DNA from 4 places in the Rhizobium sp. N324 genome. Region 4 is predicted to be linked to each of the others. Evidence: riboswitches for the same ligand, from Rfam matches in the RefSeq annotation. Region 4 holds a riboswitch; each other region holds the start of a gene.

Region 1 (5,518 bases), 950 kb from region 4:
GTTGAAGGATAGCATCACATGTTCCGGCCAGGTGAGTGCGTCGCTGCAGGCCTGGGCGAGCAGATCCCCGAACAAGGCCGTGATCATCCCGTTTTCCTCGGCGATATCGATGAAAACAGGTGGCGGAATGTTGACGCCATCGTCACTGATCCAGCGCGCCAAGGCCTCGAAGCCGCAGAGTTGACCGGTCTTCAGGTCGATCAGCGGCTGATAGAAGGGTTTGATCGCCTTGTTGGCGATTGCGGCGCGCAGCCTGGTTTCCAGCGCAGCGCGTTCCGTGACCTTGTCCTGCATGGCCGGTTCGAAAGCGAAATAATGGTTGGGGCCGCGTGATTTTGCCTCGTACATGGCGAGGTCGGCACGATGGGCGGCATCTTCCAGCGGCTCGGCTCCCTCGGTCCAGCGGTCGTAGCCGACGCTGGCGCCGACTTCGACGGCAAAGCCGTCGATATGGATCGGCCGGGTGACAGCCTGGATCAGCAGTCTGGCAAAACGCTCCTCGCGCTGTGCGGTCAGGGCAAAGGCAACGATGATGAATTCGTCGCCGCCGAAGCGGTAGACGCAATCGGCGTTGCCGAGCGCGCAGATTCGTCTGGCAACCTCGATCAGCAGAATGTCGCCGCCCTTGTGGCCGACGAGATCGTTGACTTTCTTGAAGCCGTCGAGATCGACGGAGAAGAGCGTGACGTTGCGGTCCCACTCCTCGATCTGGTCCTCGTCGTCCTTCACCGGCCGTGAGAGGATCTTGCGCTCGAAGGCGTAGCGGTTCGGCAGCTTGGTCAGATGGTCGTGGGTTGCGGTCCAATCGGCCTTCGCCTGGGCCGCGGCGCGCAGTTCCGTTTCCTTGCGCAGGTCGGCGATGCGCAGCACCGAATAGATGAAGCTCATGGCGCCGGCGATGCCGAGCGCCAGAACGAGTTTGTCGGCGCCATATTCGCCGAAACCGGTCATGAAGGAGACAAGGCTGTCGTCGAGCTGCAAAAGCACGCCGAGGAGCCAGAGAGTTATCCCAAGCCCGACGATCGACACGCACTGCCTTCCGGCCCTGCTCTGGAAAAACACCGGCATATGGCCTTCTCCATCTCCACCCTGTGCCGAACTATCATGAAAGTCTGAAATGTTCGTTGAAACCAGAAGGCGAATTATTGGAGACGGCAGCCTGTTGCTGCACCGTCGAGAGACGAATGCGCTTCTCGGCGCGCGGGGCGGGAAGAACGAAGGCGAGCGTGCTGGTGCATCGCTCGCCCTTTCTCGTGTTTCAGGCGGTGACCATCAACAGCGGAACGCTGACTATGAGACCGACCAGAACCGTGATTGTGGCGACACGCATCAAACGCAGGCGACGCGTGCGCTCCCCACTCCAATCATATGTCATGTCTTCCATCTCCTTGGGACAAGGAAGTAGTCCCGGCGAAACCGGGTTCAATAGAGATGACGCGATTTGCTTGTGTAAGGCTGGATAAGCATCAGAGATCGCTAATGCTGGAAGCGCAGAGACCAGCGCCGTCCGTTGCTGGTCATGCGAATGACGGCGAGCGGCTCGATGTCGACGAGCCAAAAGGAGGAGGGCGGGGCCTGAAGCGCATGCGTGACCGCCGCCCGAATGATGGCGGCGTGGCTGATGGCGATCACATGGCCGCCGCGGGCGAATTCATTGTCCATCCAGCTGGCGACGCGTGTTCGAAGATCAACAAGGCTCTCGCCTCCGTGCGGGGCCGCTTCCGGACTTGTCATCCAGGCCATGAGGTTCTCCGGCTCCTCGGCCTCTACCGTCGCGATCGACTTGCCGGCCCAGCGGCCATGATCGCAATCGCCAAGTACCGGGTCTATCCGGGCTTGAAGGCGGAGCGCGTCGGCAGTCTGGCGGGCACGCAAAGCCGGGCTTACGGCAATACGATCGGCGCGGGGCAGGCCGGCCATCCTGCCGGCTTCCTCCGTTGCCTTGGCTTCCAGCGGTTCGTCGATCGGAAACAGAGCCTTGCGGCTCGCCGCCGTTGCACCATGGCAGATCCAGGTAAGGCGTGTGTTCACGGTCTTCTGATCTCCCGGGAATACAGTAGGACAGCCCTTGGCCGGCTCGTGAAGTTTCGTTGACAGGTTCTTCGGCGTGCAGATATAACCGTGCTGTTGCGGGTTTGGAAGCCGGTGTAAATCCGGCACGGTCGCGCCGCTGTGACCAGCGTGTCGAAGCTTCTTCGCGCTGGAAGTCAGACCCTACCGCACAAGCACTCTTTCGACTGAACGCGTCATTCCCGGAGGAATACATGTCTGACACCACTTTTGCGCCCGTCGCGGCACCGGCGCCGATCCCCGTAGGAGAAATCCTGCCCTGGGCGATCTTCGGCGGCCTGCTGATGCTTCTCGCTATTTATTTTGTCGGCACCGAGGAAGGCGCGACGGCGCTGTTCAACGGCATGTATGTGCACGAATTCGTGCATGACGCCCGCCACCTCCTCGGCTTCCCCTGCCACTAGAGCGGTTCAGCAGAACCGCTCTAAGCTTTGTTTTAATGCAATTCCGAACGGAAAACCGCTTCGCATTTTTCCTGGAATTGCTCTAGGGGAGTTGCTCACATGGTTGGAAACCTTCTGCTTCGCGGCATGTTCGCGGGCCTGATTGCTGGCTTCCTTGTCTTCGCGTTCGCCCATGTCTTCGGCGAGCCGCTGATCGATGCGGCGATCGCTTTTGAAGAGGCGAGCGCCCAGGCGGCCGGCCAAGCCACCGAACCTGAAATCGTCAGCCGCGCCACGCAGGCCGGTCTCGGTCTTTTCACCGGCGTCATGCCCTACACCGTTGCCGTCGGCGGTCTTTTCGCGCTCGTCGTCGCTTTCGTGCACGGCCGCGTCAGCAATCTTTCGGCGCGCGGCACCTCGGCGGTCATCGCCCTTGCCGCCTTCGTGGCGATCGTGCTCGTTCCCGCTTTCAAATATCCGGCCAACCCGCCGGCGGTCGGCAATGCCGAAACGATCGGCGTCAGGACTGAGCTGTTCTTCCTGATGATCGTCGTTTCGCTCGCCGCCCTGATCGCCGCGGTGGCTCTGTCGCGCCGCCTCTCCCAGCGTTTCGGCCTCTGGAACGGCGCGATCATCGCCGGCATCGCCTATCTCGTCTTCATGGGCCTCGTGCTCTATCTGCTGCCGCCGATCAACGAGGTGCCGGAGAACTTCTCGGCCATGGTGCTCTGGCGTTTTCGGACGACAACGCTCGCCATGCATGCGATCCTCTGGGCAACACTTGGCCTTGCCTTCGGGGCGCTGGCGGAAAAGCGGCTTGCCGTGAAGGACGGGCAGCGGAGCCGGCCGGCGAGGGCCTTCCACTGAACGCATCGAGGGGCGCCGTTTTGCCGGCGCCCTTAGGATTTCGGGCGACCATGAAAAGCAGCAGAGCCATATCAATCCTGTCGGCGGCCTTTGCCACCGCCTTCTTTTGCATGCCTGCTGAAAACGCCCTTGCTCATAGCCGCAGCACCGGCGGCAGCCAGGCGGGTCTCGATATCCCGGAAATTTCGCATGGCGAGATGGCGGTGATTTCGGACTATCGCGGCCGAATTATCGGTCTGGCGTCCCAAGCCGTCGATACGAACGAGCCATTCCGGCGGATTCTCAACTATGTCCAAATCCAGTATTCCTATTGTCTTTGGGGGCGGGTGCCGGGCAGCGTTGGTGACGAGGAGAGCCCGTTCAACGAATGCGCCCATGCCTATCTGGCGGCGACCAAGGCGGTATTGCTTTCGATGCGTGAGATGCCGCGGGAGGCCGTTGCGGCTGGTGAAATAGTTTCCGCGGTCGATGCCGACATGGTGCGGCGCAGCCTGGCGCTCATCACCTGCCGGTTCAGCGGCGAGGCGTTCAACACCGCCGATCTCGTCAAACCACGCTGGAGCAAAGTGCCGTTTCACCTAGCCAGCATGGCCTCGCTGACGGGGCTCGCCGCTCTGTTCGCCCTGGCGGTGTTTGCGCTTGGCCGCTTTCTGCGGCCGAAGGCTCAATCATCGGAATAGCGCTGCTCGCGCCACGGATCGCCATACATATGATAGCCGTTCTTTTCCCAGAAGCCGGCTTCGTCCTCCGGCATCAGTTCGATGCGGCGCAGCCATTTGGCGCTTTTCCAGAAATAAAGATGCGGCACGACGAGGCGCATCGGGCCGCCGTGGTCCGGCGTCAGCGGCAGGCCTTCCCATGATGTCACAAGGATCGCATCCTCGGCGGCGAAATCCGCCAGCGGCAGGTTGGTGGTATAGCCGTCATAACTCGTCAGCATGACGTAACCGGCTTCCGGCTTCGGCATGGCGAGATCGAGCAGGTCGCGCGCGGAAACACCCTGCCATTTGTTATCGTAGCGCGACCAGGTGGTCACACAGTGGATATCGCTGACCTTGGTACTCTGCTCGATCGCCTGGAAGTCGGCCCAGGTGAGGGTGAGCGACGTTTCGACGAGGCCGCGCACTTCAAGACGCCAGCTATCGGTGGAGATGACGGGCTGCTGGCCGAGATCGAGCACCGGCCAGTTTTTGACGAGATGCTGGCCGGGTGGCAGGCGCTCGGCTTCGGGGCGGCTGAGGCGGCCGGTCAGGAACTTGCCCTCTGCCGCCCAGCGACGCTTGGAACTGGTGAGCTTGCTGTCGGCGGGCGTCTTGTCATCACTCATGATGGAGTTCCTTGCGATGCGGCAATAGGATATCGGCGCTTGCCGGGTGTCAAGTTTCGACTGCGCTTGGAAATCACTGTCGGTGTTGTGAGAGCGCCGTGCATGCTTTCGGACGCACAAAGGACGCTCTAACATCTTGAATCTACGCATCGTGTTTTCCGAAAATCGATTCCGATTTTCGGGCCGATGCGCTAGACTCGGCCCGTCGGGTATGCCTCGCTGGGGAGTGGAGGCGGAAAGGGGAGGAGCCGGATCTGTCTTCGAGATATCGTGCGATAGCGGCCTTGCTGGTGGTGCCGCTGATCATCTTCGCCTTCTTCACCTATGGAAGCGCGATCGCGACACGCGCCTATATGGGGGAAGCCTCTGCGCAGGCGGGAACTGCGCTGCGCCTTGCCGTCTCCGCGCTCAGCGGTCACCTCAACCGCTACGAGGCGCTGCCGGCGCTGATCGCCGATCACGACGATATCAAGGAACTGGTGAGTGCACCCGAGGATGCGGGCTTGCGCGACGCGGCCAATCTCTATCTCAAGGAGATCAACGGGCTGCTGAAATCCTCCGACATTTATGTGGTCAAGCCTGACGGAGAGACGATCGCGGCCAGCAATTACGATGGCCCGGGAAGCTTCGTCGGGCAGAATTTCAGCTATCGGCCTTATTTTCAGGACGCGATCGAAGGCCGGCAGGCGCGGTTCTATGCACTCGGCACCACTTCGCTGAAGCGCGGTTATTATTTCTCGGCGCCGATCAGGGTCGAGGCGGATATTCGTGGTGTCATCGTCTTCAAGGTCGACATCGACATGATCGAATCCTCCTGGGGCGGCGGCGAATACAAGATCTTCGTTTCGGATCCGGAGGGTATCATCTTCAT
Region 2 (5,518 bases), 280 kb from region 4:
CTCCCTCGTCGGCCGCCGCGGCGTCATTCCCGAAGCCGCCCGTACCATCGTGCGCACCAACACCACCGTCATCGGCGCGCTCGCGCTGAGGCGCGGCGAAGCCGATGCGTTGATCTGCGGACTCGAAGGCCGCTATGAAAAGCATCTGCGCGACGTCCGCCAGATCATCGGCAAACGCAAGAATGTCCGTGATTTCTCCGCCCTCAGCCTGATGATCTCGCAGCGCGGTGCCACCTTCTTCACCGACACCTACGTCACCTTCAACCCGAGCGCCGAGGAGGTTGCTGAGGCAACGGTGCTGGCGGCCGAGGAAATCCGCCGTTTCGGCATCACCCCGCGCGCCGCCCTCGTCTCGCACTCCAACTTCGGCTCGCGCGAATCCGAAAGCGCTACGAAGATGCGCAATGCCCTGCAGCTCGTGCGCGAGACTGCCCCCGATCTCGAGGTCGACGGCGAAATGCACGGCGAAAGCGCCATCACCGAGGCGCTGCGCAAGCGTGTCATGCCGGATACGACGCTGCATGACGAGGCGAACCTGCTGGTCTTCCCGAACCTCGACGCCGCCAACATCACGCTCGGCGTCGTCAAGTCGATGACCGATGGTCTGCATGTCGGCCCGATCCTGCTCGGCACCGCCCTGCCCGCCCATATCCTCGCCCCCTCGGTCACCTCCCGCGGCGTCGTCAATATGGCCGCACTGGCCGTCGTCGAGGCATCGCAGCCGGCGTAAGCCGGCTGCGGCCAACGTCAGCCACCGGCGATCGACAGGCGTCCTCTATCCGCGAGCGCGTCCGCGCGCTCGTTGCCGGCAATCCCTGAATGCCCCTTGCACCAGGCAATGGTCACCAGGGCGTTTTGGCATAGCTGAAGATCGACCGCTTTCCAAAGGTCCGCATTGTCGATCGTTCGCCTTCGCCCCTGTCCATTCGGGCTACTTTTCTTCCAGCCGTTGTTCTTCCAGATATGCCGCCGGCTGTTGCAGCCTTTGACGGCATAGACGGAATCGGACCAGATGATCGCGGGTTCGCCGGCTGTTTGGCTGTTGATCCACATGGCGGCCCTGAGAACGGCGGTCAATTCCATGGAATTATTGCTGGAATCGTCGACGCCACCGAAGTCGGAGGCGATTTCCGCCGCATCGCGATAAGCGACAAACGACCAGCCTCCATGCCCGGAACCGGGCTCATAACAACCGTCCGCGAAGAGGTGAAGGCCGTGTTGGGCTTCCGTCACGCCTGATATCGGCGCAAAGGATCGGATCTCGTCGGGGATGCCTGTCATTTTCACCGCGTCTCTGGCGATTGCTGGATAAGATCAGGAAAATACGCTAATATTTTCTCTGAGCTTATTAAGAGAAATCCGTTAAGGGAAAACGCGCGGCCGATTGAAGTCGCATTCGACCCACCGACCGTTTGCTCATTCCGGGACGACGCCGTGAAACGCCGAAACCTGTCTCTCGCCCTTCTTCTCGCCTTCGCAGCGCCCGCCGTCGCGCAGACCAATGCCATCTGTGAGGACCTGCGCGGCCGTCTCGCCGACCTGCCGCGATCGATCGGCAATAGCAACGGCCCGGAAGCACGCCAATATGCCAGTGCCATGGCCGAGCAGAACCTCGAGCTGCGCAAGGTGCGCAACGACCTGCGCAGTTACGGCTGCACCTCGGGCAGCATGGTGGTGATCGGCGGCGAGAATGCCGATTATTGCACCGAGCTGTCGCAGGCCGAAGGCCGGATGATCGACAATATCGCTTATCTCCAGGACCGCCGCGACGAGCTGGCCGACCGGAACAGCGCCGATGACGACCGCCGCGAACTGATGGCCGCGCTCGACAGCAACGGCTGCAACAGCGAGAACTTCTATGCGCCTTCCGCGCGCGGTGCCGGCGAGCCTGCCCCGAGCGTCGAGGAGCAGGCGATGCGTTCCGATACCTTCATTCCGCTCGGCGGCGGCGAGGAGGCCGACCCGCATTACGGCCTGCCGCGGGCCGATATGCTGTCGCCGGTCAGCACCATGTGCGTGCGCAGCTGCGACGGCGGCTTCTTCCCGATCAGCTCGAACACCACCTCGGTTGATTTCGGCCGCGACGCCCAGACCTGCGCCAAGATGTGCCCCGGCATCGAGACCGAACTCTTCTATCGCGAGGTGACGAGCACGGAGGCCTCGAACATGATCTCGGTCGCAACCGGCACGCCCTACAGCGCCATGAAGAACGCCTTCGCCTACAAGAACCGCGCGCCCGGTGAAAAGAACACCTGCGCGTGCAATCTCACCGCCTATTTCGACGAGATGCGCGGCAAGCAGGCGGTCAGCCAACCGCCGCAGCAGGGCTCGATCACCACCATCCGCACCAATCCGCCGATCAAGGAGACCGCGACAACGGCCGCGCCGCAGTCATCGGTGCCTGAGCGCCCTTACGATCCCACGCAGAACAAGGTCCGTCAGGTCGGCCCGCAGTTCCTCGCCGGCGACCAGGGCTCGATTGATCTTGCCAATCCCGCAGCACCTGGCCCCCAACCGCAGCAGTAGCCGCAGCAGCAGTGATGGCTAAGGCTCGTTGCGTCCCCAGCCGTCGTGGAAGACGAGTTCCTCGAGCGGCAGCCGCTGCCGCCAGCCTTTAACCGAGAGTTCCGGCTCGTCGTAAAGCCGGTCGACGAACCCGGCGCAGAGCCAGGCGATCACTTCGATATGCTCGGGTATGCCGAGAATGGTCTTCAGATCGCCTTCGCGAAAAATGCTGACCCAGCCGATGCCGATCCCTTCGGCGCGAGCCGCAAGCCAGAGATTCTGGATGGCGCAGACTGTTGAATAGCTGTCCATCCGCGGATTATGCGTGCGCCCCAGCACCACGCTGCCGCTGCGGGTGGGATCGCAGGTCACGCATATGCCGAGCGGCGCCTCGACGATGCCTTCGAGCTTGAGCGAGCGGTAGGCTTGGCGCCGCTCGCCCTCGAACATCGCTGCCGCTTCCTCGTTGGCCTTCGAAAAGGCATCGCGGACCTGCGCGCGCACCGTTGGACTTTTCACCAGAATGAAATTCCACGGCTGCATGAAGCCGACGGAGGGTGCGTGGTGGGCGGCTGTCAAGAGCCGCGCCACGACATCGTCCGGCAAGGGATCGGGCAGGAACTGGCTGCGAACGTCGCGCCGCGTCATGATCGCGTGATAGACGGCCTCGCGTTCGGCCAAGGAAAAACCGGACGCCACTGACAGGGCATCCTCATCAAAGGGTCGCATCGTCAAATCCCCAACAACGCAACCGCCCGCCGTCCGCGCGGGTTGGGTCTATCTTGCCAGGCCGGTCTTCTGACTTGGCGTCATCCGTCTGCCGCAGCCTTCCCGGCAAAAGCCAGTGGCATATGAAGCGGCAGGCGTCGGCCTTACAGCGTTGGGCACGTTCCGGTCTTGCACCGGATTCCCGATTCTCCCGCCTGGATGGCAGGCACCTGACGCCGCATCTATTTCAGCAAAACAGCGCCACCGCAAGCCGGCTCTCACATCGCATTCAAACTGCCTGCGACATCGACTTCATGGACAGGCGGGTGTCGCTGCCCTAGAAATGAATTGATCCCGACCGACGCCCATGGCGCCGTGATTTGTCTCCTTGCATCCCGGTTGCCCGTGCCCCGCCTCACACCCATGATCCTTGCGGTCGCCCTGTTCATGGAACAGATGGATTCGACCGTCATCGCCACCAGCCTGCCGGCGATAGCGGCCGATATCGGCACCTCGCCGATCGCGTTGAAGCTTGCCGTCACCAGCTATCTCGTGGCGCTGGCGATCTTCATCCCGATCAGCGGCTGGATGTCGGATCGTTTCGGCGCGCGTAACATCTTCCGCATGGCGATCTTCGTCTTCATGATCGGCTCGGTCGCCTGCGCCTTTTCCAATTCAATCGCGGCCTTCGTCGTCGCGCGGCTGATCCAGGGCGCCGGCGGCTCGATGATGACGCCGGTCAGCCGCCTGCTGCTGGTCCGGGCAACGCCGCGCCACGAACTCGTCGATGCCATGGCCTGGCTAACCATTCCGGCGCTGATCGGGCCGATCATGGGTCCGCCGATCGGCGGTTTCCTCACCACCTATCTCACCTGGCACTGGATCTTCTGGATCAATGTCCCGATCGGCGTGCTCGGCATCATCCTCGTCACGCGTTTCCTGCCGGCGGTCGAGCCGCGCAGCCCGCGGCCGATGGATTTTCCGGGCTTCTTCCTTTGCGGCATCGGCTTTTCCGGATTCGTCTTCGGCCTCTCGGTGATCAGCCTGCCGGCCGTGCCGGTGATCTACGGCTATGTCACGGTGGCCGTCGGCATCCTTGCCGGCCTCCTCTATCTCCTGCATGCCCGCCGCGTGCCCTATCCGCTGCTCGATCCGAAAATGTTCCGCTACCCGATGTTCCGGGCGGCGATCCTCGGCGCCTCGAATTTTCGCATGGGGCTCGGCGCCCTGCCCTTTCTGATGCCGCTCATGTTGCAGCTCGGCTTCGGCCTGACGCCGCTGCAATCGGGCTCGGTCACCTTCGTCAGCGCGCTCGGCTCGATGGGCTCTAAATTTGCCGCTTCGCGCACCTTCAATGCCTTCGGCTTCCGCACCGTCACATCGATTACCACCTTGCTTGCGGCAATCTTCCTCGGCATCAATGGCTTCTTCACCACGGAGACGCCGCTGCCGCTGATCATGGCCTGCCTGCTGATCGGCGGCCTCTTCCGCTCCATGGCCTTTTCGGGCGTCAACGCCATGGCCTTCGGCGATGTCGACGATGCCGACAGCAGCCAGGCGACCGCGATCAACGCCGTGGCCCAGCGCATCTCCATGGCGATGGGAGTGGCGATCGCCGGCGGCATCCTCGAAATTTCGAGCGGCTTCCATGGCGGCAGGCTGCTGGTCTCGGATTTCCACACCGCCTTTTTCAGTGTCTCGGCGATTTCGGCGCTGGCCTGCATCACCTTCCTGCGCCTGCCGCGCGACGCCGGTGCCGAACTGACGACACGGCGCCGCAAGCACCGCCAGGCCGAGCCGGGTGAGGCCATGGCGGAAAACAGCCCTTGATCCCGCCGGCCGCCGTTTCGGTATCCCATTCCACTTTATGATTTCTTCACACATCGAAGACAGACTGCGTTTGCGCGTTTTGGGTCGCACAGGGGGACATGGGCATGAGTGCTCATGCTGCGACCGCCGGCGTGGATGCCTGTATTGATAGGCTGGTCGGGAACATATCCGACTGAGCCCGCGTTTCGAGGCCCCCGCGGCATGTTCCAATTTTTGAAAACGATGCCTCTGACAGCCAAGCTGGCGGCGATTATCGTGGCCGTCAACCTTTGCGGCATCTCCGCCTTTGCCACCTACACCTGGATGTATGAAACCAAGGCGTTGATCGATGGCGCCAAGGCGAACTGGTCCAAGGATGCGGAGCAATTTGCCTCTCTGGCCGCCGGCGGCGTGAAATGGGGCAAGGCGAACGCCGTTCGCGAGGCCTATTCGCTGTACCGCGACGATCCCTCGCTCGACCTCGTTCAGTTTGCCG
Region 3 (5,518 bases), 140 kb from region 4:
CATATTGGCGAGCTCGTTTCCGGCCTGTGTGAACGGCTGATCGCGGACGGGTTTCCGATCTGGCGGGCGAGCATCAGAATGCCGTCCCTGCATCCCATGTATCGCGGCGTCGCGGCCAATTTCATGCGGGGCGGTGAGACCGTCCTTGAAAATGCGGAGCACGGCAGCGAGACGGAGCGTGACTTCGAGAGGACGCCGATCTTTTACCTCTTGAGCCGCGGCGAAAGAACGGGGCGATGGAATTTGGCGAGCGGCGAGGGGCTCGATTATACCGAACTCAACGAATTCGCGCTTTCCGGGGGCACGGATCACGTCATCAGCCTGTTCGAATTCCCGAAGGAAGTCGCGCTGCGCGGGCTCGGCTTCTCGCTGACGAGCGACGCGCCGGGCGGATTTTCCGATGATCAGCTGGCGATTGTCGCGGCGCTGTTCCCGGCGCTCGGACTGGCGGCCTACCGCGTGGCGGTTTCGAAGACGGCGACCGATATCCTCGCGGTCTATACCGGCGCCAGGACGAGCGCGCGCATCCTGGCCGGCGAAACCCGCAGGGGAATGGGCGGTTCCATCGATGCCGCCATCCTGCTGGCCGACCTTCGCAATTTCACGGCCTTGACCGAGGTCTATCAGCCCGGCGAGATCGTCGGGTTTCTCAACGAGCATTTCGAGCTGATCGACCGGCATGTCGAGGAAAATTCCGGTGAGATCCTGAAGTTCATGGGCGACAGCGTGCTGGCGATCTTTCCGACCGAGGCTGAGGACCCGCAAAAGGCGTGCAAGGCGGCTTTGGCCTCCGCCCAGAATCTGCTGAGGGCCAACGAAGAGCTCAATCGCGAGCGGACGCGCAACGGAGGTCCCGATATCGGCATCGATGTCGTGCTGCATCTCGGCGAGGTTTTCTACGGAAATGTCGGCGCCCACGGCAGGCTCGACTTCACGGTGATCGGCAGGGCCGTCAACGAAGCGTCGCGGCTGGAAAAGCTCTGCGGCACGCTTGAGCAGCACCTGTTGCTGTCGGAGAGCTTCGCGACGACCTGTGCCGTGGATTGCGAGTATCTCGGATCCTTCGAATTGCGCGGGGTTTCGAAGCGGGCTGACGTCTTCAAGATCGCCGACGCCGGGGCAACGCAAGCGATGGGTCAGATCTCGCCCGAGACCTCTCGGCGGCGGCGGTCGAGTTCTTCGCTGTAACGGCGCAGCGTATAACTTTCGCTGAGCTGGCCGACCACCTTCCGTTCGATCAGGTTGTTGACGACGGCGAGTGCTTCGCTTTCGCTCTTGTCGAAGATCGCCGCCGCCTGGCGGGCATTCATCTGCGGCTGCAGGAAATCGTTGCGATAGTGGATGAAGTCGGCCAGCGTCTTGCCCTCGTCCTGGGTGTCAGTCGGATTGGCGTAGATCTCCGGCACCAGCACGAGGCCGGCATATTTGTCGCTCTCCTCGACGAGGATGACACGCTGGGTCGAGCCGATCGGGAAGGCCTGCTTGAATTCCTCCAGCGAAATGCCCGCTCTTGCCGTTTTGACGTCGGCGCGCATCAGCTTGTCCACCGTCAGGTTGCGGATCCAGCCGACGTCATGGGCGCTGCGGATGCTTTCGCCGCGCAGATGGAAGCGCCATGTGGCGAAGGAGTAGCCGAAGGTCGAGCGCACGACGAGCGAGGAGGTGATGACGGCGGCGAGCACCAGCGCCGTGATCGGGAAGTCGCCGGTAATTTCGAGCGCCAGGAACGTCATCGTCAGCGGCCCGCCGATGACGGCGACGGCAAGCGAACTCATGCCGACCACGGCATAGATGACCGGCGTCAGCGTCGCATCAGCGAAATAGGGACCGCAATAGGCAAAGAGCTTGCCGAGCAGGGCGCCCATGAACAGCGAGGCGAAGAACAGGCCGCCCCTGAAGCCCGAGCCGATCGAGATCGCCGAGGCCAAGGATTTCAACAGGAGGAGGCCGACCAGCGCCGGGATGGCCACGTCGCGGGAAAGGTTGAGATGCAGCGCGCCGTGGCCGGCCGACAGCACCTGCGGCGAGATCATCGCCAGCAGCCCGACGATGATACCGCCGAGGGCGGGACGGAAGGGCGGGGCGATCGAGCTCTTGCGTGCCAGTTCTTCGACGAAGGAGACGCCCTGCATGATCAGGATACCGACGCCGGCGCAGCAGGCGCCAAGCAGCAGCGCCGGGATATAATCGGCCGGCACGACCGCGCCGAAGCTGCCGATATCGATGGTGAAATCGCCTTCGGCCAGCAGCCTTGCGATCAAAGTGGAAACGAGGGCCGAGACGACCACAGGGGTCAGCGACACGATCGTATAGGTACCGATGATCAGCTCGAAAGCATAGAAGGCGCCGGTCAGCGGCGCGTTGAAGGCGGCGGCGATGGCACCGGCTGCGCCGCAGCCGACGAGGATGCGCAGATCCGAGCGGCGGAGCTGCAGTTTCAGGCCGAATTTCGAGGCGAGGCCGGCGGCAAGCTGGGTGTAGCCGGCCTCCAGGCCGACGGAGGCGCCGAAGCCGTTGGAGATCAGGTTCTGCACAGCGACGATGATGCTGTCGGTCAAGGACAGGCGGCCGCCATGCAGCGCATTGGCCTCGATCGGGTCGACCATCGGTTTCTTGCGGCGCTTGGCCAAAATGAAGAGCAACAGCCCGAGCAGAATGCCGCCGATGACGGGGGCGGAGAGCAGCAGCAGCTTGTCGTCGATCACCGACGAGCTCAGCCTTTCGCTGTCCGGTATGCCGAAGACCAGCTGGTGCAGCTCATTCGAAACGTAGCTCATGCCGGTGACCGCAAGCCCTGAGGCGATGCCGACGACGGCGCCCGCCAGCGACAGGCCGACTTCGCTGCGGCGAGTCAGAGCGCGCAGCCGCCCCGGGTCGAAGAAGACACGCAGCGCACGGAAACGGCGCCGATCCAATTTCATAAGCATGGCTAGACAACTAGGCGGAGAGAGGCCCGGTCAAGGGCGGGGGTGCTGTCCGCTTGCGATGGAATTGCGGCAAAAACCCGGCGGTCGGGCTAAATTTTTATGACGTAAGCTACTGATCTAAGAAGACTTTCTAGCTAGAATAAGTCGTTTTTATGCGACACCCTCTTTCGGCCGGCCAGCTTCGCAGTCACACCAAGGCCGTTGACTCCATCCCCAGGCTTGCCTAACCATCCCTCAACGGATGGTCGTTTGGCCATCCCACGAGGATGGTCATCTGACCATCCTCGGATATAACGGATGGTTCCGGATCGGTGTTATGCCTTTCCGGATGAAAAGGGAATGTGACGGGGCGGACCCAAACCGGGCGCCTTCATCACAGCCGACCCCGCGACTGTAGAGCGGTCAGGGTCTTCCATCCGGCATCCAGCCCTTCCGGCCGGCAGTCTGCAATGGTGCAGGCGGGCAGGGCGGGCGACATGCCGGAAAAGCCACTGGACATGCATTGTGATCAACCGGGGTCGGACGCCTCTATTTCTACGAATCGTCCACCTCTTCACCGATGCGGCCGGGAAGGCGAGGCAGATCCGCCGGCACGATCAGGGGCGACCGGTTTCCGGTCTGCCCCGATTGCGGCCGACAACCGCGAGCCAGGAGACCTGCCATTCGTGCCGGGCGAGAAGCCCAACCCTGGGCAAGAGACCCGCTGCCAGCACGGAGGTTGTTTTGGCTGAACGATTGAATTCGGCGCTGCCTTGTGTGGTGCGTATGGATTTCCCCTTCTCCCCCGCGGGGAGAAGGTGGCCCGAAGAGGGGGCCGCACGGCGCCTCCGTCATTTTGCCCTTCGCTTGTGCTCAGTGCATTCGCGGCTTCGCCGCTCACCCCCTCAACCGCCTGCCGGCACCTTCTCCCCGCTGGGGAGAAGAGGGATGTGGCGCCGCCGCGCCCTCTCTAGCGGGAGCGCTTGCGTATGACGATCGCTTCGACCAACACCACCTTTATCCTCGGCGGCGCACGCTCCGGCAAATCCCGCTTTGCCGAAAACCTTGTCGTTTCAACCGGCCTCGACCGCCACTATCTCGCGACCGGCCGGGCCTGGGACGACGAGATGCAGGCGCGCATTGCCCAGCACAGGACCGATCGCGGCCTCTCCTGGACGACGCATGAGGAGCCGCTCGATCTCGTTGGCAAGCTTGCCGCCATCGACGGCGAGGGGCGTATCGTGCTGATCGACTGCCTGACGCTCTGGGCCACCAATCTGATGATGGAGGAGCGGGATATGACCGCGGAGTTTACGGCGCTCGCTGATTTCCTGCCTGACGCGAAGGCGCGGCTCGTTTTCGTTTCCAACGAGGTCGGCCTCGGCATCGTGCCCGACAATCGCATGGCGCGGGATTTTCGCGATCATGCCGGCCGTCTCCACCAGATGATCGCGGCAAAGGCCGCCGGAGTCTATTTCATCGCGGCAGGATTGCCGCTGAAAATGAAGGGTTAAATCCATGAACCAGCAGAAAATTCCCGCAACCGTCATCACCGGTTTCCTTGGCGCCGGCAAGACGACGATGATCCGCAATCTGCTCACCAATGCCGGCGGCAAGAAGATCGCGCTGATCATCAACGAGTTCGGCGATCTCGGCGTCGACGGCGAGGTGCTGAGGGGCTGCGGCGCAGAAAACTGCAGCGAGGACGATATCATCGAGCTGACCAATGGCTGCATCTGCTGCACAGTTGCCGACGACTTCATCCCAACGATGACAAAGCTCCTGGAACGGGAACAGCGGCCCGACCATATCGTCATCGAAACCTCCGGCCTTGCTTTGCCGCAGCCGCTGGTCGCGGCCTTCAACTGGCCTGACATCCGCACCCAGGTCACCGTCGATGGCGTCATCACGGTGGTCGACAGCGCCGCCGTCGCCGCCGGCCGCTTCGCCGACGACCACGATGCTGTCGAGGCAGCGCGGAGTGAGGATGAATCGCTCGATCACGAGAGCCCGATCGAGGAGCTGTTCGAGGATCAGCTCACCTGCGCCGATCTGATCGTGCTCAACAAGACCGACCTGATCGACGTGGCCGGTCTTAGCCGGGTGCGCGACGAGGTCGCTTCCCGCACTGCACGCAAGCCGGCAATGATCGAGGCGAGGAACGGCGAGGTGCCGGCCGGCATCCTGCTCGGTCTCGGCATCGGCACGCAGGACGATATCGCCAATCGCAAGTCGCATCACGAACTCGAGCATGAGGACGGCACACCGCACGATCATGACGAATTCGATAGCTTCGTCGTCGATCTCGGCCCGGTCGCCGATATTGCCAGTTTCGTCGAGGCGCTGAAGAGCATCATATCAACCCATGACGTGCTGCGCCTCAAGGGCTTCGTCGACGTTGCCGGCAAGCCGATGCGCCTGCAACTCCAGGCCGTCGGCAGCCGCATCGACCACTATTTCGATCGCGCCTGGACGCCTGGGGAACAGCGCGGCACACGTCTCGTCGTCATCGGCCTGCATGAGATGGATGAGGCTGCTGTGCGGATGGCGATCGAGGCGCTGGTATAAACGGATGCATCTGCTTCTGGCCCAGCAGGGAACGATCAGCGACG
Region 4 (5,518 bases):
GAGCGTTGTCCGGTCCATCCGCCTGAAATCTAAGCTGATATCGTACCGATGTCGAGCCGCGGGAATGGGTCACACGGGCAGGGCAGAGCCTCGAAGGCCACGGCGCAACGCTGTTCCTTGCATCAATCTTTGCCGCTATGCTGAGCGCCCGCCTCGTCCTTCGAGGCCCTGCGGGGCACCTCAGGATGAGGCTCTCTTGGGTGTTGGCGCCGGCTGCGGCGAGGGGCGGGATGCTCAGCTTTTACCGACTAGGTGAATGCCATTGATGCGATGTCTGACGGCCCTCTCGCTCTATTCCCGCGCCATCGCCCGCCAGGCGGCCGGCGGGGTGGCGAAGGCGCGGGAGAAGGCGCGGTTGAAGGCGGCTTCGGTGGCGTAGCCGGCGTCATCGGCGATCGCTGCGATTGGTCGGCCAGAGGAGGCGAGCGCGACACTTGCAAGATAGAGCCGCCAGTCCCTGATATAGCGGATCGGTGAGGTCGAGAGTATCGACTGGAAGCGATCGGCGAGCGCGCTGCGCGACAGGCCGGCGGCGGCGGCCAGGTGTTCCAGCGACCAGTCGCGTCTGGGCTCGTCGTGAATAAGGGAGAGACAGCGCGACAGCGCCGGGTCGGCGAGCGCTGCCAGCCAGCCGACCGATCGCGGTTCGGCCACCATGATCTGATGGCGCAGAATTTCGATGAAGATGATTTCGGTCAGCCGCGGCAGCATCGAGACGCCGCCGGCGCGCGGCCGATCGACCTCGTCGACCATCTGGCGGATGGTGGCGCGCAGCCAGTCGCCATCATTGGCGGCTCGGGTCCTGACATGGATCAGCCTGGGCAACGCCTGGCGCAGCGGCGCAAAGCTGAGCCCCTCCCACTGCAGATAGCCGCAGAGCAGCCGTACCCCCTGCACCGCCTCGCCATAACGAAGCACGGGGATTTCGCGCCACGGCTTTTGCGGCAGGTCGCGGGTCGGCAGCACCAGCATGCCGTCGCTTCCGGCGCCGAGTTGATGCCCGGTGCCAAAGGGAAAGACCAGCACGTCGCCCGTCTCGAGATCGGTCGCTTCACCTTCGGTTTTCAGCCAGCAATTGCCGGCGACGACAATGTGAAACGGCATCGTGCCCGAGGCCTTCGCCGAAAGGCCTGCCAGCGACGGTGCAGCGTCGGTCTGCCAGTCGCCAGTCGGCATGAAGCAAAACTGCAGCGATCCGGACAGGCGGATCGTCGACAGCAGCGCCGACAGCACGTCGTCGCGCGCGACACCCGCCGCGTCTGGATTTTCGGACAAGGCTTCACGCATTCCGGCCAAATACGCGCCCCGCGCATCCTCCTATCGTGAACAGGTCACTGCAACAGGGAGAATACTATGCAAACGCCAAGCGACAAACTGGTCGTGCTCGTCACCAAGGGGATAGAATCCGAACTGTCCTCCGTCGCCTTCACTATTGCCAATGGCGGCATCACCGCCGGGCTGAAGGTCTCGGTGTTCCTCACCAGCACCGGGATCGACCTTGTGCGCAAGGGCGGTCAGCGCATGACGCATATACCGCCGCTCGATCCGCTGTCGACGCTTATCGAGAATTTCCAGCAGCGCGGCGGCACGATCTGGGCTTGCCCGCCCTGCGTCACCGCACGCGGTTATACGCAGGAAGACATGCTCGACGGCGTCGTTATCGTCGGCGCCAGCGCCATGCATGCCGAGATCAAACAGGGCGCAGCGACGCTATCGTTTTAACGGGCTGCACTCGCCGGGCGAGGATCGTCTTGCGTCTGTATTTGCCGACCCGAGGCAGGCGCGAAGAAGTGTGTAGCGACTATTCTTGCGCTCGGCGATATAGTCGTGAGATTGTATCGATATACGTGCGATGCTGCATGATGCAGGCGGCGCGGGGGCTTCGATGATATCCGTGAGGGTCAATGAACTGATATCGGTGGCGGGGCAGCCCGATGCCGCCGGCTTTGCCGCATTTGCGGCAGGCGGCTTTGCCGGCGTCATCAACGCCCGGCCGGATGGCGAGGAGCCGGGGCAGCCCGGCAATGCGGCGGAAAAGGCGTCCGCCGCCGCCGCGGGGCTCGACTACAGCTTCGTGCCGGTGAAAGGGGCCGAGATCACCGAGGCCGATATCCGCGCCTTCCAGACGGCGATGACGCAGGTGAAGGGGCCGGTCGTCGCTCATTGCAAGAGCGGCACGCGGGCGCTGACGCTCTATGTGCTGGGAGAGGTGCTCGACGGGCGGATGCCGCCGGGGGATGTCGAGGCCTTCGGTCAAAACCTCGGCTTCGATCTTGCCGGCGCGCGCCGCTGGCTGGAAAAGCGGGCAGGGCAGGCGGCTGAGGTGAAGGCCTTCTTCGAGCCGCGCACTTGCAGTGTGCAATATGTCGTCGCCGACCCGGTGACGAAACGTTGCGCCATCATCGACCCGGTGCTCGATTTCGACGAGATGTCGGGCGCGACCGGAACGGCCAATGCCGACGCCATCCTCGCGCATATCGACAGCGAAGGGTTGACGGTCGAGTGGATCCTCGACACGCATCCGCATGCCGACCATTTCTCCGCCGCGCACTATCTCAAAGGAAAGACCGGCGCGCCGACGGCGATCGGCGCCCATGTCACCGACGTGCAGGTGCTCTGGAAGGAGATCTACAACTGGCCGGCACTCGAAACCGACGGCTCGCAATGGGACCGGATGTTTACCGATGGCGACACGTTCGAGATCGGCGGGCTCAAAGCCCGAGTGATGTTCTCGCCCGGCCATACCCTTGCCTCGGTGACCTATGTGATCGGTGACGCCGCCTTCGTGCATGACACGGTATTCACGCCGGATTCGGGCACGGCGCGCACCGATTTTCCCGGCGGCAGCGCCAGCGCCCTCTGGCACTCGATCCAGGCCATCCTGTCGCTGCCCGAGGAGACCCGGCTCTTTTCCGGCCACGACTATCAACCCGGCGGCCGTCACCCGCGCTGGGAAAGCACGGTAGCCGCCCAGAAGCGCGCCAATCTGCATATATCAGGCATCGACGAGGCCGGCTTCGTGGCGCTGCGCCAGGCGCGCGACCGCACGCTGCCGAAACCGAAGCTGATGCTGCACGCATTGCAGGTCAACATCCGCGGCGGGCGGCTGCCCGAGCCGGAGGCGAACGGGCGGCGGTATCTGAAGATACCGCTGGATGCGTTGTAGGAACGGAGCAGCGTTGCGGTGCGTGCTTCGAGGCTTCGCCCTCTCGGCTGCGCGCCTCAGCATAAGGAAGATCGGAGGGTGCCGCACCCACGACGGCGGGAACGGGAGGATCTTGTGTCGACGCTCAAGAGAGCCTCATCTTGAGGTGCGGAAGCCGAAGGCTGAAGCCTCGAAAGGCGAGGCGGGTGCTCCATTCGCAGAGCGGGATGCGTTTTTGGCAAGGAGCAGCGTTGCGGCGTGCTTCGAGGCTTCGCCCTTTCGGGCTGCGCAGCTCAGCATGAGGGAGGTTGCTGGATGCCGCGCCCACGACAGTGGGAATGGGAGGATGCTTAAGAGAGCCCCATCCTGGGGATGAGGATGCTGGCATTATACCGGCCGACAGCGCTCCGACGGTGCGTCTCCATTTTTCGCCCACCAGACCCAATCCTCCGCAATAATCATTGACGTCGTGCGGGCAGGCGACGTAACTGGGGGCGACGGTTCCCTGAAGATGACTCCAAGGGGATTAATAGGGAACGCGGTGAGGACGACCCAGTAAGGGACCGAGACCGTGGCTGCCCCCGCAACTGTAAGCGGATTGTCGATCATCTCAGGTGTGGCCAGCGATCGGTCATTTCTGAAGGGCTTATGGCCCGGCCACTGCGAGATATCGCGGGAAGGCGGATGACGCGACTTATATCCGCGAGCCAGGAGACCTGCCGTCAATCACGATCCAATCAACCGGGCGGGGATGCCCGGACAAGGAACAGACATGATTGACCTTCTGAACCTTCGCCGAATTTCGGCATGCATCCGTCTCGATTGGGCCTCCTGCGGTTAGTGCACGTGTCAGCGTGCCTTCGGCCGCGCGTGCGGCATAACCGTGCCTTTTCCTTCAATCGAGGTTTTCATGCGCCAGATTCTCGCCACCATGACATTTGCCTTCGGGCTGATCGGCCTTGCGGCACCGAGCCTTGCCGCCACCCAATATCCTTTGACCATCGCCAATTGCGGTGAGCAGGTGACCTTCCAGAAGGCGCCGTCGAAGATCGTTTCGATCGGCCAGGGCATGACCGAAATTCTTTTCTCGCTCGGCCTTGCCGACAAGATCGCCGGCACGGCCGTCTGGGTCGGTCCCGTGCTGCCGCGATATGCCGAAGCCAACAGCAGGATAAAGCGTCTCGCCGACAATGATCCGAGCTTCGAATCCGTCGTCGGGCAGGAGCCAGACCTGGTGGCGGCCGAGTTCGAATGGCATGTCGGTGCGCAAGGCTCGGTCGGCAAGCGGGAGCAGTTCCAGGATCTCGGGATCAATACCTATCTTTCGCCGGCCGATTGCGTCGCTAAGGTCAACACCGATGGCGGCGACGGCGTGCGTGGGGAGTTGTTCACGATGGAACTGATCTATCGCGAAATCGCCGAGCTCTCTGAAATTTTCGACGTGAAGGCGCGCGGCGATGCGCTGATCGCTGAATTGAAGACGCGCGAGGCCGATGCCGTCGCCTCGATAGCGGGCGCATCCGGCAAGAACCTGCCGGTCGTCTTCTGGTTCTCCAGCAAAGAGGTCAATGGTGACGCCTTCATCGCCGGCAAGAACAGTGCTCCGGCCTATATACTGAAGACGATCGGCGCGAAAAACGTCGTCACCACCGAGGAGGAATGGCCGCTGGTCGGCTGGGAAACCATCGCGCAGGCGAACCCCGCCGTCATCGTGCTCGCGACCATGGATCGGCGCCGCTACGCCGCCGACGATCCCAAGGTGAAGATCGATTTCCTCGAGAACGATCCTGTCACCAAGGAACTGGATGCGGTCAAGAACAGGCACTTCGTGATGATGGATGCGCAATCGATGAACCCGACGATCCGCACGATCGACGGCATCGAGACATTGGCGGAGGGCATCAAGTCCTTCGGCCTGTCGCAGTGAAGGCAATGTCGGCCAGGCGGCAGGGATGGTGGGCGCTTGGCGCGCTCACCATTGCTGCCTTTCTCCTTCTTGGGCTGATGATCAGCGTTGCGGTTTCGATCGGCGAGATCGCGATCCCGCTGGCGACGACGGCGGAGGCGGTCTCCAACCGGCTGTTCGGCACGCAATTCGAACTCAGCCGCATTCACCAGGGCATCGTCTGGGATTATCGGCTGAGCCGGGCGCTCGTCGCGGCCAGCGCCGGCGCGTCGCTCTCGCTCTGCGGCGCCGTGCTGCAGGCGCTGCTGCGCAATCCGCTGGCCGAACCCTATGTGCTCGGCATCTCCGCCGGCGCCTCGACGGGAGCGGTCTGCGTGATGATCCTCGGCTTCGGCTACGGTGTTCTCGGCCTGTCGAGCGGCGCCTTCATCGGCGCGGTCGTCGCCTTTCTGCTGGTCGGCTTCCTG

Evidence for each region. A riboswitch is a leader RNA that binds a small molecule or an ion and turns the genes downstream of it on or off. The one in region 4 is predicted to bind cobalamin.
Region 1: another riboswitch for cobalamin. It lies ahead of AMK05_RS18030 (CbtB domain-containing protein); the one in region 4 lies ahead of AMK05_RS13570 (ABC transporter substrate-binding protein).
Region 2: another riboswitch for cobalamin. It lies ahead of bluB (5,6-dimethylbenzimidazole synthase); the one in region 4 lies ahead of AMK05_RS13570 (ABC transporter substrate-binding protein).
Region 3: another riboswitch for cobalamin. It lies ahead of cobU (bifunctional adenosylcobinamide kinase/adenosylcobinamide-phosphate guanylyltransferase); the one in region 4 lies ahead of AMK05_RS13570 (ABC transporter substrate-binding protein).

The regions. Positions count from the first base shown of each region.
Region 1 covers NZ_CP013630.1:3,754,865-3,760,382, reverse strand. The annotation lists gene AMK05_RS18040 (putative bifunctional diguanylate cyclase/phosphodiesterase) at 1-1,068, opposite strand, end outside; gene AMK05_RS18035 (histidine phosphatase family protein) at 1,477-2,031, opposite strand; adenosylcobalamin (AdoCbl) riboswitch at 2,109-2,251, shown strand; gene AMK05_RS18030 (CbtB domain-containing protein) at 2,265-2,474, shown strand; gene AMK05_RS18025 (CbtA family protein) at 2,574-3,320, shown strand; gene AMK05_RS18020 (hypothetical protein) at 3,371-4,000, shown strand; gene AMK05_RS18015 (sulfite oxidase-like oxidoreductase) at 3,985-4,647, opposite strand; gene AMK05_RS18010 (sensor histidine kinase) at 4,938-5,518, shown strand, end outside.
Region 2 covers NZ_CP013630.1:2,523,635-2,529,152, forward strand. The annotation lists gene AMK05_RS12155 (NADP-dependent malic enzyme) at 1-730, shown strand, start outside; gene AMK05_RS12160 (ribonuclease H family protein) at 748-1,281, opposite strand; gene AMK05_RS12165 (DUF2865 domain-containing protein) at 1,435-2,526, shown strand; gene bluB (5,6-dimethylbenzimidazole synthase) at 2,545-3,234, opposite strand; cobalamin riboswitch at 3,277-3,462, opposite strand; gene AMK05_RS12175 (MFS transporter) at 3,637-5,043, shown strand; gene AMK05_RS12180 (methyl-accepting chemotaxis protein) at 5,245-5,518, shown strand, end outside.
Region 3 covers NZ_CP013630.1:2,665,872-2,671,389, reverse strand. The annotation lists gene AMK05_RS12870 (adenylate/guanylate cyclase domain-containing protein) at 79-1,188, shown strand; gene AMK05_RS12865 (chloride channel protein) at 1,137-2,927, opposite strand; cobalamin riboswitch at 3,209-3,605, shown strand; gene cobU (bifunctional adenosylcobinamide kinase/adenosylcobinamide-phosphate guanylyltransferase) at 3,896-4,420, shown strand; gene cobW (cobalamin biosynthesis protein CobW) at 4,425-5,474, shown strand; gene cobN (cobaltochelatase subunit CobN) at 5,479-5,518, shown strand, end outside.
Region 4 covers NZ_CP013630.1:2,804,465-2,809,982, reverse strand. The annotation lists gene AMK05_RS13585 (AraC family transcriptional regulator) at 292-1,287, opposite strand; gene AMK05_RS13580 (DsrE family protein) at 1,354-1,722, shown strand; gene blh (bifunctional sulfur transferase/dioxygenase Blh) at 1,886-3,166, shown strand; cobalamin riboswitch at 3,627-3,883, shown strand; gene AMK05_RS13570 (ABC transporter substrate-binding protein) at 4,056-5,072, shown strand; gene AMK05_RS13565 (FecCD family ABC transporter permease) at 5,078-5,518, shown strand, end outside.